Linked DNA regions of Bdellovibrio bacteriovorus HD100. The protein of the gene in region 2 interacts with the protein of the main gene of each other region in a pairwise test. Links are inferred from orthologs where the notes say so. Each region holds a gene or a part of one and is shown on either strand. Other genes may lie near its edges.

Evidence for each region.
Region 1: the proteins of mtgA (region 2) and BD_RS14720 interact in binary tests that used the Escherichia coli proteins (3 or more experiments, as listed by UniProt). The link is inferred for Bdellovibrio bacteriovorus HD100 from one-to-one orthologs.

The regions. Positions count from the first base shown.
Region 1 is NC_005363.1:3,129,916-3,138,198, forward strand. The notes cover bases 5,405-8,283. They hold BD_RS14720 (penicillin-binding transpeptidase domain-containing protein), read right to left. Parts: upstream 7,896-8,283; coding sequence 5,913-7,895; downstream 5,405-5,912. Other genes in these bases: BD_RS14715 (penicillin-binding transpeptidase domain-containing protein), read left to right, coding at 5,405-5,832; BD_RS14725 (hypothetical protein), read right to left, coding at 7,897-8,232; rsmH (16S rRNA (cytosine(1402)-N(4))-methyltransferase RsmH), read right to left, coding at 8,213-8,283. In the rest of the region: BD_RS14690 (alpha/beta hydrolase), read left to right, coding at 1-80; BD_RS14695 (hypothetical protein), read left to right, coding at 122-1,864; BD_RS14700 (Crp/Fnr family transcriptional regulator), read left to right, coding at 1,987-2,433; BD_RS14705 (UDP-2,3-diacylglucosamine diphosphatase), read left to right, coding at 2,430-3,185; BD_RS14710 (RecQ family ATP-dependent DNA helicase), read right to left, coding at 3,192-4,784; more of BD_RS14715, read left to right, coding at 4,978-5,404. UniProt on the Escherichia coli protein: Essential cell division protein that catalyzes cross-linking of the peptidoglycan cell wall at the division septum. Required for localization of FtsN.
Region 2 is NC_005363.1:2,751,363-2,759,735, forward strand. Bases 2,419-5,387 are described here. They hold mtgA (monofunctional biosynthetic peptidoglycan transglycosylase), read right to left. Parts: upstream 4,295-5,387; coding sequence 3,542-4,294; downstream 2,419-3,541. Other genes in these bases: BD_RS13020 (CapA family protein), read right to left, coding at 2,419-2,731; BD_RS13025 (AlkZ-related protein), read right to left, coding at 2,818-3,486; gloA (lactoylglutathione lyase), read right to left, coding at 4,299-4,808; BD_RS13040 (ATP-binding protein), read left to right, coding at 4,929-5,387. Also shown: BD_RS13010 (ATP-binding protein), read right to left, coding at 1-935; ybaK (Cys-tRNA(Pro) deacylase), read right to left, coding at 1,059-1,553; more of BD_RS13020, read right to left, coding at 1,586-2,418; more of BD_RS13040, read left to right, coding at 5,388-7,565; BD_RS13045 (DUF4360 domain-containing protein), read left to right, coding at 7,706-8,373. UniProt on the Escherichia coli protein: Peptidoglycan polymerase that catalyzes glycan chain elongation from lipid-linked precursors. May play a role in peptidoglycan assembly during cell division in collaboration with other cell division proteins.

The DNA.
Region 1 (8,283 bases), 380 kb from region 2 along the record:
TGCAAGGGTTCCGGGGCGGTCATGAAATTCCAATGCCGGTGATCACCCAAATCGGGGAATATCTGAACACGATTCCGTAATTGCAACGTGACTTCGCAACAGCCACGGTGAAAATAAGAGCATGAAAACTCTGATCACCCTGGCTTTTCTTTTGACGTCCTTTTCTGCCTTTGCTCACCGCCTAGTCCTGGAGGACCCTTCTGAAATTCAAACTTTGGAAGAAGCTGATTTCAATCTGGGCCGCGTGCTGTTTTCCCTTCCCGGCGCCGATAATAAAAAGCTGCTGGAACATCCCGCTTACAACTCTTTGGTGGCTGATCTGGAAAAGGATCTGGAAGCCTTAAAAACTCAGGATTCAAAACTGGGTGTGGGAATGAACTATGTTCACCGTCTGTTTGATATTCGCTGGCTGAAATCACCGGCGGCAAGATTTGAGCTGGTGGGTGTCGTCAATCGCATGGATCGCGCGGTCTTTAATCCCGGCACTTGTGGCGAGGTCCGTTTGATCTATCGCCTGGCCTATACCAAAACTCAGAATCAAACCCTGATACAGTCCCGCCTGCCAATGACCCTGAACGCCGTCTTTAAACTTCCGGCCACCCCGAACTGCCAGGCCGTCGCCAAACAGTGGTCCTCTCAACAAAAACCGCCACTGAAACCCTGGGTGACTTTGGCAAATCTGAAGTCCCTGGAGGTCAATCTGCAAGCCGTGCGCTGGCCATCGACCATCCGTGGTGACATGGGCGGACATGCTGAATACTTCCTGCGGGTGTACCGCCTGCAAAACAATGTCTTTGTGGCTTCCGCGATGGAAAACACTCCGGATGTAGCCCGCCTGCAAAGCAATTCCGCTTTGCGCGCAGAACTGCTGGCTTGGATCTCCACTCCGGAAAACATCAAAGCCCTGGATGCCGGGATTTTGAATATTCCGGAAAAGTTTCTGACCACCAAAAGCTCTTCCTTCGCTTTGCACGGGATGAACCGCCTGGCCAACCGCCCGTTTGATCAGATCTTCAAAAAAGAGGACTTTAAGAATCTGAAGCTGACTGATCTGGAAAATATTTATGGCCCTTCTTCCTTCCGTCGCCGCCTGAATGACCTTTCCTGTGCTGGCTGCCATCAGGGGCGCACGATTGCGGGCTTCCATTTTCTGGGGAAAGATCCAGAGTCGACGATCTTTGCCAATTCTGTCTTTTCTTCCCAGTCCCCGCACATGATGCAGGAACAAAAGCGCCGTCAGGTCTATTTCCAAAATATCTTCCAGGGAAAGGCGGCCGACAACTCCAGGCCGTTTTCCGAGCGGGACCCGAAGACCCCGGGAGCCATGAATGCTCACTGCGGCTTGCCGGGTTCAGAGTATCAGGCATGGACTTGCGCCGCAGGTCTGAAGTGCATGGCGGTGGTGACACCGGAAGGTTCGAAAGAAATCGGCGAATGCCTGCCCGAACAGCCAATGGCGGGAAATCCCTGCGAGCCCGGCACCGTTTCACAAACGGCGAACTCTCACGGCGATAAGATGAAGGCCGGAACCAGAACATCCTGCCCCTCCCACCAATACTGCCAGACCACTAAAGTAGGATTCCCTGGTGGGATGTGTTCCGGAGGCTGCGAGCAACTGACCTCGGGTGAAGCGTGCGGAGCCATTGCGGTTCTTCAGGGATTCAATGACTGCCTGGCCCGTCATCGTCCTTTCGGAGAGTGCCTGGCGCAGAACACCCGACCAGCGGGATTGCAGGCTTGCGATGACACGATTTCATGCCGTGCCGATTACATCTGCAACAAGACCCAATCAGGAAAAGGCGTCTGTATTCCACCCTACTTCCTGTTCCAACTGCGCGTGGACGGCCACCCCAAACCGATCTAAGTTTCTTTTCACAGACGAAGGGCCCATTGCGGCCCCACTGTCTGCACCCTCATGCGGTACCTACGACCAGACCGATTCTTGCTCGGTGGAATGGTCAAAAATCCTTGATAATCTATGACCCTATGTTCAATTCAAAAGCTTCCAAGGGCAAAAAATTTATCGACCAGCAGATTGTCAAACTGGCCGACGGCGAAATCCTTTTCCGCGAAGGGGATCTCAGTCGCGAAATGTACATCGTGCAAAAAGGCGCCGTCGAAGTCTTTAAAAGAGTCGAAGGTCAGACGATGATTTTAGGTCGCGTCGACCGCGGCAGCATGGTGGGTGAAATGTCCCTGCTGGAGTCCCTGCCTCGATCCGCTTCAGCTCAGGCTGTGGGCGAAACCACACTGCTGATGTTTGATCCGGGCAGCTTTCTGCTAAAAATCCGTCGTGATCCGACATTTGCTTTTGAGCTTATGAAACAACTGAGCGGTCGCATCCGTTCGACGAATGAAAAGCTGATTACACTGATGGCCGCTGAGCAGTTATCCAGGAACGATCTGCAAGAAATCGCGGAATCCACCTTATGATTATTGATGTCACCACAGAAAAGATGGTGGTCATTTCAGATCTGCATCTGGGGAATCCTTTTTCTGAAGCGAAAAAATCCCTGATTGAATTTCTGTACTGGGCGGCTGAAAACAAATATGACGTCTGTATCAACGGCGACGGACTGGAAATCGCGCAAGTGTCCTTCCGCAAGATGGCAGAGGACGTGCCCGAGGTCTTTCGCGCCGTCAAAGCCATCACCAAGGCTGGCAACCGCGTATTTTACGTTGTGGGAAACCACGACATCGTCCTTGAAAACTTTCTGGAAGACTGGGGTCCTTTGACCCTGGCGCCTTTTTTGAACGTTCGGTGCGGCAAGCAGCGCATCCGGATCGAACACGGTCATCTGTATGACCCGTTTTTTGTCAAGCGCCCGGACCTGTACGAGTTTCTGACCTGGCTGGGCGGCTTTGCCCTGATGGTCAGCCCTAGAATTTATAAAGCCTGGATCAAATTTGAAGAACTGAAATCCCGCCTGCGCCGTCGCTTCCGTGGCAGCAGCGAGGTTCCGTGCCTGCCCGGGGAACATCCGGATTTTGTGATTGCAGCTGAAGAAATCTGCTCGCGTGGTTTTGATGCGATCATCTTTGGTCACACTCACCATCCGGGCACCATTGATCTTCCACAAGGAAGGTACTTCAACAGCGGTTCCTGGATGATTTCACCAACCTATATTGGCATCACCAGCCAAGATGTGGTTCTGAGTCAGTTTGAAGCCGACAAGGGTGCTTAGCCGCTTTTAAAGGCGGCGTGCAGGATCGCCCAGCTCTGCCAGCACATCCCAGCCGAACTTTTCCAGTTTGGAATCACCGATGCCATAGATGTTTTTCATCTCGTCCAGGGTGCGCGGATTTTTCACCGCCAACTGCCGCAGGGTCAGATCTCCAAAGACCACGAAGGCGGGCACATCCAGCTCTTTCGCTTTTTCACGTCTCCAGCGTTTAAGAACTTCCATGCGTTTTTCCTGCATCTCATCCAGCACGATATCGTCGGTGTTGATGATCTTTTTGGACTTGCTGGAGGCTTTTTTCAGCTTGGTGACAACCTGATCCACCTTCGCCAGCGGAGTCACAGATTTCTGGATACGACGGGCTGATTTCGGGTCACAGCTGTCACAGTGCCCGCAACGCTCAATACGCTGGGAGTCTTTGTAATAGGTCAGGATCTCGGCGTGACGGCACTCACCACCTTCGGAATAGTTCACCAGGGCGTCCAAGTTTCTCCAGCGCGCGTCTTTGATTTCATCCGGCGCTTCGGAACTGTGAATGAAGAAGGACTGCAAACCCTTGTCTTTCTTTGAATACAACGTCAGACAGGTCGAATGCTCGCCATCACGGCCCGCACGCCCCATTTCCTGATAAAGAGCATCGATATTGGCGGGAATCTGGAAATGCACCACCAGGCGCACATCCGGTTGATCGATTCCCATGCCGAAAGCATTGGTCGCCACCAGAATGCGCAGCTCCCCTTTGGCATAAGCTTCCTGGGTGCTGGTGCGAACTTCGGAAGTCAGGCCAGCATGGTAGTAGCCAACGCTTTTACCGAACTTCTTCTGCAGAAAGGCCGCAATACTTTCAGTCACTTTACGAGTACCGCAGTAAACGATGATCCGGCCTTCAGGGGTTTGTTTGATACTTTGAAGCAGCAGCAGAAGTTTTGCGTCTTCGTCTTCACAAAGCTCTACCTGATAATACAAATTGGAGCGATAGAACCCGTGGACCATGCGCTCGGGCTTTTGCAGTTTCAGATGTTTAGAGATGTCATCCAAAACAGTCGGAGTCGCCGAGGCGGTCAGCGCCAGCACCGGTACATCCGGGCACAGTTTTTTCAAAACATTGAGCTGCGCATATTCCTCGCGGAAGTCATGCCCCCACTGAGAAACGCAGTGAGCTTCATCAATTGCAAAAAGTCCGACGGTGCGGTTTTGCACCCAGCGATGGAAACCTTCTTTTTGCGCACGCTCCGGGGAAAGATATAAAACAAAGGCGCCGCCCTTGTTGATTTCGGCGAACACCTCGCGTTTGTCATCATCACTTTGTCCGGAATGCAGGGCGCCTGCCGGAATGCCGTATCGACGCAGCGATGCCACTTGATCCTTCATCAGAGCAATCAGCGGGGAAATAACGATGACAAGTTTTTGCGTGGCCACGGCAGGATACTGATAACACAGCGATTTACCGCCGCCGGTCGGAAGGACCGCCAACACATCACGGCCGCCCATCACCGATTCGATGATCTCTTTTTGCCCGCGTCGGAAACCGGAAAGATTGAAGTATTTTTTTAGCTGGTTTTCCTGCGGGCTGACGGCGATTTCCATAAACGACACTTTCATTCAAAGACCCCTTGATTTCAACAAGATTGCACGGCTTCTTGTGCTGCCGCGCAAACAGGCAGCAATTTCCAGGCAGGGCTGTAAGTGCCCTGAATCCCTCAGGAGTTTCCAGCAATTTCCGAAATCCAGTCGGAAAAATTTTGCAAGACCTCTCCGGCTATTTATGCGAACCTATAAAGCCGAAGGAGTTTTTATGAAGGCACTCTCAATTCTACTGATTCCTGCGCTTTTTTTGGGTTGCACCTCCCCTTCCCCGAAAGAGGCTCCAGCAGCGGCTGTTAAGGCCGCCCCCGCAGAACCTTATCCGGACAAAGCCGTCTGTTTTCTGCTGATTGATGCCCAAACCGGACAAATTCAAAAATCCGTGAACGAGGAAAACTGCCAGGTGCAACGACCGGCCTGTTCGACTTTCAAGGTTCCTTTGGCGGTGATGGGGTTTGATTCCGGCATCCTGAAAAACGAAAGCACGAAGTTCAAATGGAACGGCAAGAAGCATTCGATTGCGGAATGGAACAAAGACCAAACCGCCGCTTCGTGGATGAAAAACTCGACCGTTTGGTATTCCCAAATGCTGACCGGAAAAATGGGCTTTCAAAAGCTGAAGACTTACCTTCGCAAATTTGACTATGGCAACCAGGACATTTCTGGCGGGATTAAAACGGCGTGGCTGACGCCGGCGTCGTTCACCCCGGAGGAAAAGGGTTTCTCTTTGCGCATTTCCGGATTTGAGCAAACTGATTTCCTGAAAAAACTTCTGTACGACAAGCTGCCGGCCACCAAACGCTCGCAGGAACTGACCAAGAAAATCATGTTCCTTGAAAAGACCCCGAAGGGTTACGACTTCAGCGGAAAAACAGGATCCGGCTATACAGATGAAACCTTAAAACGCCGCATCGGCTGGTTCGTGGGAACTTTGACAACCGCCGACCGCCAGTATGTCTTTGCAACCAACTACATCGACACTGTCGACGTAGAAAACGCCGAATACGGCAGCCGCTTCGCCAAACAACTAACCATCGACCTGCTAAAAGAAGAAAACCTCTGGTAAAAAAAAAGGTACCTGCTTACTTTTTCCGAAGCGGCGCATCTGGCGCAATGCTTCTGCAAAAGTAAGCAGGTACCTTTTGGTTATTTCATGATGACGGTGATTTCTTTGCTTTCGGGGACTTGGGAGCCGGCGGTGGGGAAGACTTCACTGACGGTGCCTTGGCCCACAAACTTCACTTTCAAATCCTGGCCGCTGACTTTGCGAAGAACTTCGCGGGTGGTCAGGTTCATCAGGTTTGGAACTGTGTCGCCAGTCTCTACGTTTGTGACTTTGTCCAGTTCGGTCGCTGTCAGGATCGCTCTTGGAGCTTCGGCTTTCTTAACAATTTTAGGTTCGGAAGCCACTCGGCGAACTTTCGGATTCACCGTGGATTCTTCAGCCAACTGCAAAGGGGCAATGCCTTCTTTGCGAACAGCATAAGAGGCAATTCGAGAAAACACCGGAGCTGCCACTGTGGCCGCGTAATACGATTTGCGCGGGGAATCGACCGCCACATAGATCACAAACTTCGGATCGTTGGCTGGGATGAATCCGCCAAAGCTGGAGATATAGGCGCCACGCAGGTAGCCGCGCCCGTTCGGATTTACTTTCTGGGCCGTTCCAGTTTTGCCCGCAACCATGAAACCATCCACACGCGCATTGCCACCAGTGCCACCCTTTGTGGTTACGCCCACCAACATGGCACGCATTTGCGCCGCCTGCTCTGCGGAAAGAATACGACGGATGGGTTTTGGCTGGACTTCAACCAGCTCGCCGGTTTCCGCATCGCGCATGCTTTGCACGATGTACGGCGTATTCAGGACACCCCCGTTGGCAATCGCCGCAAAAGCGTTGGCAATCTGCAAAGGTGTTGTTGAAATCCCGTGACCGAAAGAGATATTGGAAAGCAAGTGCTGTCTCCAAGGCAGAGACTGCACCATCCCGCGGGCTTCACCCGGCAGATCCACACCCAAGCGCTGACCAAAACCGAAATCAAGCAGGCCCTGGCGCAAACGCTCCTGACCCATTTTGAAAGCGATCTTGGTTGTACCCACATTCGAGGACACCGCAAGAATTTCGGAAACAGTCAGGTCTTCGAACTTCTCTCTGGTTTCCGCTTCTTTGATGATGCGATCACCCACCCGGAAGCTTCCTTTTTCACAATAGAACTTGGTGTTGGGCTGAATCAGTCCATCACGCAAAGCTGCGGCGATCACAAAAGCTTTCATCGTGGACCCGGGCTCAAACGCGTCGGTCACAATCTTGTTGCGACGATATTCTGAAGGGGATTTTGCAGCCTTGTTCACATCAAACGTCGGAGCAGATGCCAGTGCCAGAATTTTGGAAGTCTTTGCATCCAGAATCACACCCACCGCATGATCAGCTTCAAACTGGGAAACCGCATTGGCAAGTTCACTTTCCAGACGGTACTGCAAATCGGAATCCACGGTCAGTTTCAGCTCAGTTCCTTCCGGATTTTCGATGAACATCAAACCGTCGTTGATCAATGGACGCCCACGGGCATCCCGCTTCACCAGGACTTTTTTCTTGTTCCCCATCAAAGCCTGATTGTAGCCAAGCTCCAGTCCTTCAAGCCCCTGCCCTTCACTGCCCAGGAAACCCAGAGTTTGTGCCAGCAAAGTTTCATTCGGATAAACACGGCGCCATTCCTCAACAAAAGAAAGACCACGGATGTCCCAGGATTTGATTTCGTCGGCCTTGTCCTGCTCCAGCATGCGCTGAATCCACACAAAGCGGCGGTTGCCATCCTTGATTTTGGCATACACAGATTCCGGAGACTGATTCAAAACTTTCGCGAGCTTTTTGGCGACCTGTTTGCGGTTTTCCAAAAGTTTCGGATCGGCATACAGTGAATAAGCCGCCGCCGACATGGCAAGGTCACGGCCATTGCTGTCAACAATCGCCCCACGGCGTGCCGGCAAAGAAACCTTGGTTTGGAACTGACGGTTCTGCAAAGCATTCAAACGGTCATTGGGAAGAAATTGAAGATAGGCTGCGCGCATCGCCAAAGCGGACCACAACACCAGAATTCCGACGAAGATGACAACAATACGTGATTTCAACTTACAGATCCTTTTTTGCGATGCCTTTTTCAGCCACAGTGTTCATCTCAGAAGCCAGTGGACCGGTCAGATGAATGATCTGATTGGCCTGAACCTTTTTAAGAGTGAATTTTTGCTGAGCCACGGAATCCAAAAGCTGAGGACGCGTGATTTTTGCCAAAGAGATTTCCTTGGTGCGTTTTTCTTCCCAGACTTTTTTGTGTTCGCGGGTCAGCTTCAGAACGCTGTAACCCATACGGCGTTCTTCCATCTGCAGGAACACGATTGAAAACAAAGTAAAGATGACAATAAGAATACTGAAGAAAGGTTTTAGCTGCTTAAAGTTTTGTGAGCTCATCCTGAGCACTCCTCTCGAATATTCTCAGCTTCGCAGAGCGTGAGCGAGAAT
Region 2 (8,373 bases):
CTTTGGGCGTGTGAAAACTTAATGGCATTGATCAGCAGGTTATTGACGATTTGTTTCAAACGTTCAAAGTCCCCTTGGATCATCGCCGTGGTCACACCTTTGGCGATCTCAATGTGTATTTCTTTTTTATCCGCCATCAGTCGAACCGCATCCACGGCCTGAGTGACCACGTCGACCAGATCCACCGGTTTCTTTTCCATGTGAAAACGCCCCAGCAGAATGCGTGAAGAATCCAACAGATCCTCGATAATGCGGGTCTGATTACGCGCATTTCGTTCGATGGTCTCAAGTCCCAGGCGGGCGTCCTTGTCCCCCGGACTTGCCTCCAGCAGAATTTCGGCCCAACCCATAATCGAATTCAAAGGCGTGCGCAGTTCGTGGGACACTGTCATCAGGAATTCATCTTTGGAACGATTGGCTTCTTTCAGTTCTTCGATGCGTTTTTGCAGATCGTTGTAGTTGTTCAGGTTCTCGATACTGACTGACACAGAGTCTGCAAGCGCCCGCAACAGCTCACGCTGTTCATCGGTGGGAAGCCTTTGATCCTTCCAGTAAGTGCCAATGGCTCCGATGGGGTCTTCGCGACGAATCGGCGTCATCATCAGGCTTTTCACAAAGGTCGGACGATAGGCGTCCAAAGGCACCCGCGGATCACGATAAATGTCTTCGATAATGACCGTTTCTTTGTGCAGCACGGCCCAGCCGGAAACGCAGGACTCCAGCGGGAAACGCTGTCCCTTCCATAAAGGACTGATGGCATCTTCGTCGGCATAAAAGCAGAAATCCCCGTCCTTTAAAACAAAGGTGGCACCGTCGGCATCGGCAATCTCCCGAGCTGCTGTGCGCACCAACTTTGTGATTTCATCTAAAGACCGGGCTGCAGACAGGTTCTGAATGACCTCCACCAGCTTTCTGACTCCACCATCATACGACATGAAACCTCCGAACAAGTGCAGGTTTCAGACTATGTGGGTTCAAAAAATTGTCCATCAAAGACAATCTTGAGAATCTTGAAGATGTAAACAAACAAAAAACTAGCTATCAAAAGCCCGTTGTAATCAAGAAGCTTTAACACCCACCTGGACAATCGTGGGCCGCAGAATCCTTTGGACATCCTGCGGTTTCAAGGAAACCAGAAATCCTCGCTTGCCACCGTTGATGTAAATAATATCCAGATCCAAAATGGTTTTTTCCATATACACAGGCATCTCGCGCTTGGTTCCGAAGGGCGAAGTGCCTCCCACCTGATAACCCGAATGACGGTCCGCCACTTCAGGTTTGCAGGGTGAAATCGTCTTTACGCCCAGCTCGCGCGCCAGTTGTTTGGTAGAGACCTGCAGATCCCCGTGCATCAGAACGACCAGGGGTTCCTTCTTTTCATTTTCCATGATCAGAGTTTTGATAACATGATGCTCGGGCACGCCAAGCTCTTTTGAGGAATGAGCAGTTCCACCTTTTTCTTCATAAGGAAAAAGATGTCCGGTGTACTGCACCTGATGTTTTTGCAGTTCACGAATAGCCAGAGTCACGGGGAATTTATCTTTGTCGCTCATGGGGTTAGTGTAACCCCGAAGGTCCGCTCAAATCATTCATTTTTCAGGCACAGATGACTCATTAAGTCCCCGGCGACATCCAGCCGGCGCTCTTTGCCATACATGCTTGCGACGTGATCAAAGACCTCCTGGTTCTTGGTGACCGGATAAATCTCGGTGCCTTCCCGATAGGTCGGCGTGTAGGAAGCCCCAAAGATTTTCACCCGCCCGGCGGTTCGGGCCAGCCCCAGGTACACCACCAGACCGGTTTTTCGCGCCAACCCCGCCTGTCCTGCCACGAAATTCCCCAAAGAGTACGCCACCAGAGTTTCACGGCCATCCTTGGTGACATATTTTTCCCACGGTTGCAGCACATGAGGATGAGATCCCAGGATCGCCGTCACCCCGGCCTCCAAATAACGTCTGGCAAAAGCTTTCTGCCGGGAATCCGGGGAATGTTTGTATTCCTGTCCCCAGTGCGGCAGCAGAATCAGCGCATCAACACTGGAATCTGACGTGATGTTTTTAATGAGCTCCACCATCTTGTCCGGATTCTTATAACAAAACAGCACCTGGTCTTTGCTGTCTTTGTGGCCGTTGCTCATTTCCGTGCAGCCCAAAAAAGCCACGCGGAAACCACCGATGGAGGCAATATGATGAAAAGCCCCGCTGCGCTCTGATGACATGCGAATGCCCACTGTGGGAATTCCCACATTCCGCGCGGCGCGGATGGTTTTATCAATTCCCAGCCAGCTGCGGTCCAACGAATGATTGTTAGCCACGGTCAGAAGATCATAACCCGAACGATAAAGATCCGACAAAATGCGCGGATGATAATTGAAGGAAAAGTTCGAGCCTGAATACACCACCTCGTCATAGATGAAACCGACATCACCGTGATCCTTGCCACGCTTGTCGACCCCCAAGGCGGCGGGCCCTTCCAGATTCCCGACACTGAAATGAGCTTTGGACATCAGTGGATCCGTACGCCGCCAGATCTGGTTGAAGTGCTGGGTGCCGTTCACCACCGCCCGGTACAAAGCCTCATGAACAAGAATGTCACCAACAAAGGACAGACCGATGCGCTCCTGACCGTCCTGACACTCGGTTTGAAAGCGCACCTGAGGGGCTGCCAAAGCCTGAGAGGTTTGAATGAAAAATAATGAAAACAATAAAAGAATCAGATGATGTCTTTGCATAGACACCACTTTTTACCGATTTCTTTAATGAAGCAAAAGAGCGCTGCCGGTGCTGAAGAAATACAGCGCTGGCAACGGGCAGTACACTAAAGCTGGGATCTGCCTTTCGCCATCTTCTGCGCGTACTTGAAAAACGGATTGTCAGAGCCCAGCTTCTTTTCCAGGAAAGCTTCGGCCTTTTGTGGATCGAGGGACTGAGACTGCAACCACAAGTCTTCAAAAAGATTTTGCGCCGCTGCCATGTTCAAAGAAGGAAAGCTGGAATCCTGCACTTCACCATAGCCCACCAGAAACAGATAGCTCCATAACGGCTTCATCGCCCGGTTGTAATGGCTTTCCATCAATTTTCCCTGCCAACCCAGATTTTCCTTGATCACCTTGGTCGACTGCGGCGAATCCAGCAGAAAACTGTCCAAAGCCTCCTGGCTGGAGCGCGGCAGCTGGATGCGCCCCTGCGAGCTTCCCAGATACGCCAGCATGTTCAGAAAAACTTCCTTCGAAAAAAAAGTCGCGCGGTTGCGGAACCACTTGGCATAAATGACCTCTTCACTGCGCGAAAGCTCTTCACGCAGAACCCACATCTCCGCCACGCGGTTGTCACCATCCTGGTCCCACTCCCAGCGCATTTTGGTGCGCGGGTAAAGTTCGGACCACAGGCTGGCGGGTTCTTTGCGATTTTCCAGCGGATACACCAGCAGGCATCCCCGCTGGTTGATTGCCTTCACCATCTGCGTTTTCTTCTTTTTTGAACTCATGGGGAAATTCTAGTCTGCACCTTGCAGAGGCGCAACCCTCTGAGCAGCGGAAAGTTTAATTGGCGGATTCGTCTTCTTCGCTGTCAAACTTCAGATCCAGAAAGTCCAGAAGTGAAGCATCGGCTGCCTTGGGAATGGCGGGAGCCACGCGATTCAAAATGCGGCGCTGACGACCGACAACATAGTTAGAGGGGCGATCAATTCTAAAACGACGCGGGTTCGGAAGTACCGCAGCAATCAAAGACGCCTGATAGGGATTCAGATTCTTGGCGCTGCGCTTGAAATACTTTTGCGATGCTGCCTCGACCCCGTAAACCCCCGGGCCCAGCTCGATCACATTCAGATAAACTTCCATGATGCGCTCTTTGGGCCAGGTTGATTCAATCAGGATGGTGAAGTAGGCCTCAAGACCTTTGCGAACCCAATCACGCTGGGGCCACAAAAACACGTTCTTTGCGGTCTGCTGGGTGATGGTGCTGGCCCCTTTTTTCCGTTTGTGGGTCTTGTTGTACTTCATCGCCTTTTCAATGGCGTCAAAGTCAAAGCCGTTGTGCTCAAAGAAACGATAGTCCTCGGCTTTCAGCACAGCCTTTTGCACGGAGGGGGCAATCTCTTCCAACGGCACCCAGTCCTTGTGAATGCCGACAAATTCTTCCCCCCACACCGAACTGACCGAACGAATTACCATCAAAGGTGTCAGCGGCACCGGTACGAAGCGATAAAGCAAAACGAATCCCAGACTGCTCACAAAAAAGAGCAGAACAGCTTTCACGATCCATTTTCTAAGAGTTTGCCAACGACTGCGCATGTTTTTACAAAAGACCTGGTTGAACCACCTCAATCCAATATTGATCCGGATCTTTGACAAAAGCGATGTTTTTCATACCACCCTCGCCCAGACGTTTTTGGAAATTCACACCCAGGGATTCAAAGCGCGCACAGGCCTGTTGAATATCCGGGACTGAAATACAGATATGGCCAAACCCGCGAGGCTCGGTATTGCCATTGTGGTACGGGGTGGTTTCCTGTTCTTCGGTGCCCCAGTTATGGGTCAGTTCCAGAACAGCCTCCCGACCAAAGGCATAACGGGCATTGGCTTCATTTTCAGTGGGAACATCGGTGCCTTCCGGAACATAAGCCAGGAAGTACAAAGAAAACTTCCATTCCGCAAAATCCAGTTTGCGCACCAGCTTCATCCCCAAAACGCGGGTGTAGAAATCCAACGAGGCTTTAGGATCTTTGATTCTAAGCATGGTGTGGTTGAATACATACTTCTGTGTTTCTTTGTCGGGGCTCACGCACACCCCAGGGATGTTTGACATGGAATTCTCCTAACCGTGGCCTATTCATAACATGCTTTTGACAACAGTACAAAAAGGCATTTGGTAGAGGGTAAATAGGTATAGATTGTTTCCCCTCTGGAACACCGATAAAATGGGTTTATGTTCCAACGACTTTTAAAAAACTGGGCTGTTCAGATCTTTCTTATTTTTGTTCTGTACTATTTGACAGGACGCCTGGGACTTTTGTTGGCGCTTCCACCCGGTTATGCGTCATTGGTTTGGCCCCCATTTGGTATCAGCATCGCGGCCCTGTTGCTTTTAGGAATCAATCGCTGGCCCGGAGTTCTGATTGGGGCCTTCCTGGTCAACGCCCGCCACATGGAAAGTATTTCAAATCTGCTGCTGCCCCTGGGGATCTCCATGGGCAATACAATTTCAGTGATTGTCGCGGCCCTGCTAATCCGACGATTTCTCCATTTCCCCAAACGCTTCTATCTTGAACGCGAAGTGATTCTGTTTTTGTTTCTGGCCGGTCCCGTCGCCGCCCTGCTTAGCGCCAGCGCCGGCGTGGGACTGCTCTATCTGAACGATGTGGTGTCGCAGAAAAACGCCTCGATGAACTGGATCTACTGGTTCGTCGGCGATGCCATTGGCGGGCTGATCTTTGCCCCGCTGGCCCTGATGTTCTCTACCCAGTCACGCCGCTACTGGCTTAAATCCGTCACCAAGGTTCTGGTCCCGGTGTGTGTGGCCTTTGCACTGATTCTTTCGGCTTCCCAGTATTTGACTCTGTCAGAGCAAGAAAAACAATCCGCGGAGTTCACCCGCAAGGCCGAGTTCACCTTCAACGTTCTGGAAAAAGATTTTAACGGCAACATCGATATGCTGGAGTCCTTAAAAAGCTTCTTTGACAGCTCAACATCTGTGACCCGTCAGGAGTTCCGGGACTTTTCAAGCACCCTGCACTCTCGCCGCCCCGAGGTTCAGGCTTTGGCTTGGATACCCTATAACCAGGACAAACCAGAAACTTTGCGCATCGAATACATCGAACCACTTCCCACCAACAGTCAGGTTCTGGGAACTGACTTTGGCACCCATCCCGACCGCCAGGCCCTGCTGAAAAAAGCCCTGGAAAAAAGACGCCTGATCACCTCCGGCCCCATGAATCTGCGCGAGTTCTATCCCCAGGCCCGCGGCATCTTTTTGCTTCTGGCCATTGGACGCCCCGAAGGAGTGCTGCTGGAGGTTCTTCGCCTGGATGGAATTTTACGGGATCTGACCGGTGTGCTGAACGATCCCAGCTATCGGGTGCTGATCGAGGATGTCACGCAAACCTCCAACCGGGAACTGATGGTGGATACATTAAGCGGCGGCCGCGACTTCCACGCTGACTTCAGATGGAGTTCCCACCTGGAGATCGGCGACCGCCTTTGGGAGGTCACCATCCAGCAGGACACGTCCCTGCGCCAGGGCTCGGCGTTCAATACCGCGGTGTTTTTGCTGACATCGCTGGTGTTCGTCTTTCTGATTTGCACACTGCTGCTGACCATCGCCAACCGGATTATCACGGTGGAAGAAATCGTGGATGAAAAAACCCAGCATCTGATTGATCTGAACGTGCAACTGAAAAAAGCGTCAGAAACCAAGTCCGAATTCCTGGCCAACATGAGCCACGAAATCCGCACTCCGCTGAATGTGATCGTCGGCATGTCCGATCTGCTGGAAGAATCCCCGCTGAACGAAGACCAGAAACACTATGTGGATATTTCAAAAAAGGCCGGTCACAACCTTTTAAGCATTATCAATGACATTCTGGACATATCCAAGATCGAGGCCGGCCTGCTGACGCTGGAAAAGACTGAAGTCGATCTGCACAGCCTGGTCAACGATATCACCGAGATGTTTGAGCTGAAGGCCCGGGAGAAAAATCTGGAGCTGTCCGTCTATCTGAGCGAAGACACGCACAGCATTTTCATGGGGGACCCGACCCGCATTCGCCAGGTGCTTTCCAACCTGATCAGCAACTCTTTAAAGTTCACCACCGATGGCTCGATCCGGGTGGAGGTGATGAAGAACCAGACAGAAATGGAAGGCAATCTGATCTTCCACGTCAGCGACACCGGTATTGGCATTCCGCGCGACAAGATCCCGCAGCTGTTTCAGCCGTTCACTCAAGCCGACTCCACCATCACCCGCAAGTTCGGCGGCACCGGACTGGGACTTTCCATCTCCAAGCGTCTTGTTAAGATGATGAACGGAGACATCACCGTTGAAAGTGAACTGCACCGCGGAAGCCGCTTTTCCTTCAGTCTGAATCTGCCATGGCTGCGGGACGTGCCGGCGGAAGGTGAACACACCGCCGAAGAAATCAGCCAGGTTCCAACCGGCCCTGCAGCAGAGCAGGAGCCCCTGTCCATTCTTATTGTTGATGACACGGAAGACAACCGTCTGCTGATCAAGGCGTACCTGAAAAACACTCCCCACCAGATCAGCGAGGCCTGCAATGGACGCCAGGCATTGGAACTGGCACAAAAGCAGCGCTTTGATCTTATATTGATGGATATGCAGATGCCAGTGATGGATGGTTTTACTGCCACCCAGAAGATCCGCAAATGGGAACAAGACCACCAGCGACCTGCTTCCACAATCTGGGCCCTCACTGCCTTTGCACTGAAAAATGAAATTGATCGCAGTCTTTCGGTCGGTTGCAATCTGCACCTGATCAAACCCCTGCGCAAAGCCGATCTGTTAAATCATATTCAAAAACTGAGCGAAGAACGACACCAGCATCGCTAGTGCGTCACGACAACGGTGGAGCCATGCTGCCACCGCCAACGCTGGCCCGACCCTTGCTATATGGATTCCCAGGTGACCGATGTCACCAGTTTCCGGGGGGAAATATTATGATCTGGCGGGGAATCACATCATTAATAGGAATGTCTTTATTATTATCGGCACCAGCCGCTTTGGCTCAAACGCCACCCGGCATCCGTATTCACAGCATTCAGGCCGTTGGCACTGGCTGTCCGGCAGGAACTTACAACGCCACAATCTCTCCGGATGCGCAGACGTTCTCTTTGCTTCTGGATAATTTTATCGCTGAATCCACCATGCACCGCCCGATTGTCCGACTGAACTGCGAACTGAAGGTGAACTTCCAGGTTCCCGCAGGATGGACTTTTGCTGTGACCTCTGCAGACTATCGCGGCTTTGCTTATGCAGAAGCCGGAACGATGGTGACTCATCAGGCGCTTTATTCATTCGACGGCAGCAAGCCCCGCAATGAGCGTCCGGGCTATGAAAACGGCGGCACTTATAATTTCCGCGCGCAGGAATTCCGCGGACCTTACAACGACACTTACTACATCCGTCACCAAGTCGACACTCGCGTCGCACCGTGGGCGGCCTGTAACGCCAACTCCATTCAGTCTTTGTACATCACAACATATCTGATGGCGCGCAACTTGAATCTGTCGTCACTGCTGACGGCCCAGATCACTCTGGACAGTATTGATGGTCAGGTGCAGTCACAAAGATACCAGTTGGCCTGGAAGACCTGCCGACCAAGCAATGGTGGGGTCCATCAGCCACCGGGGCGTGATCC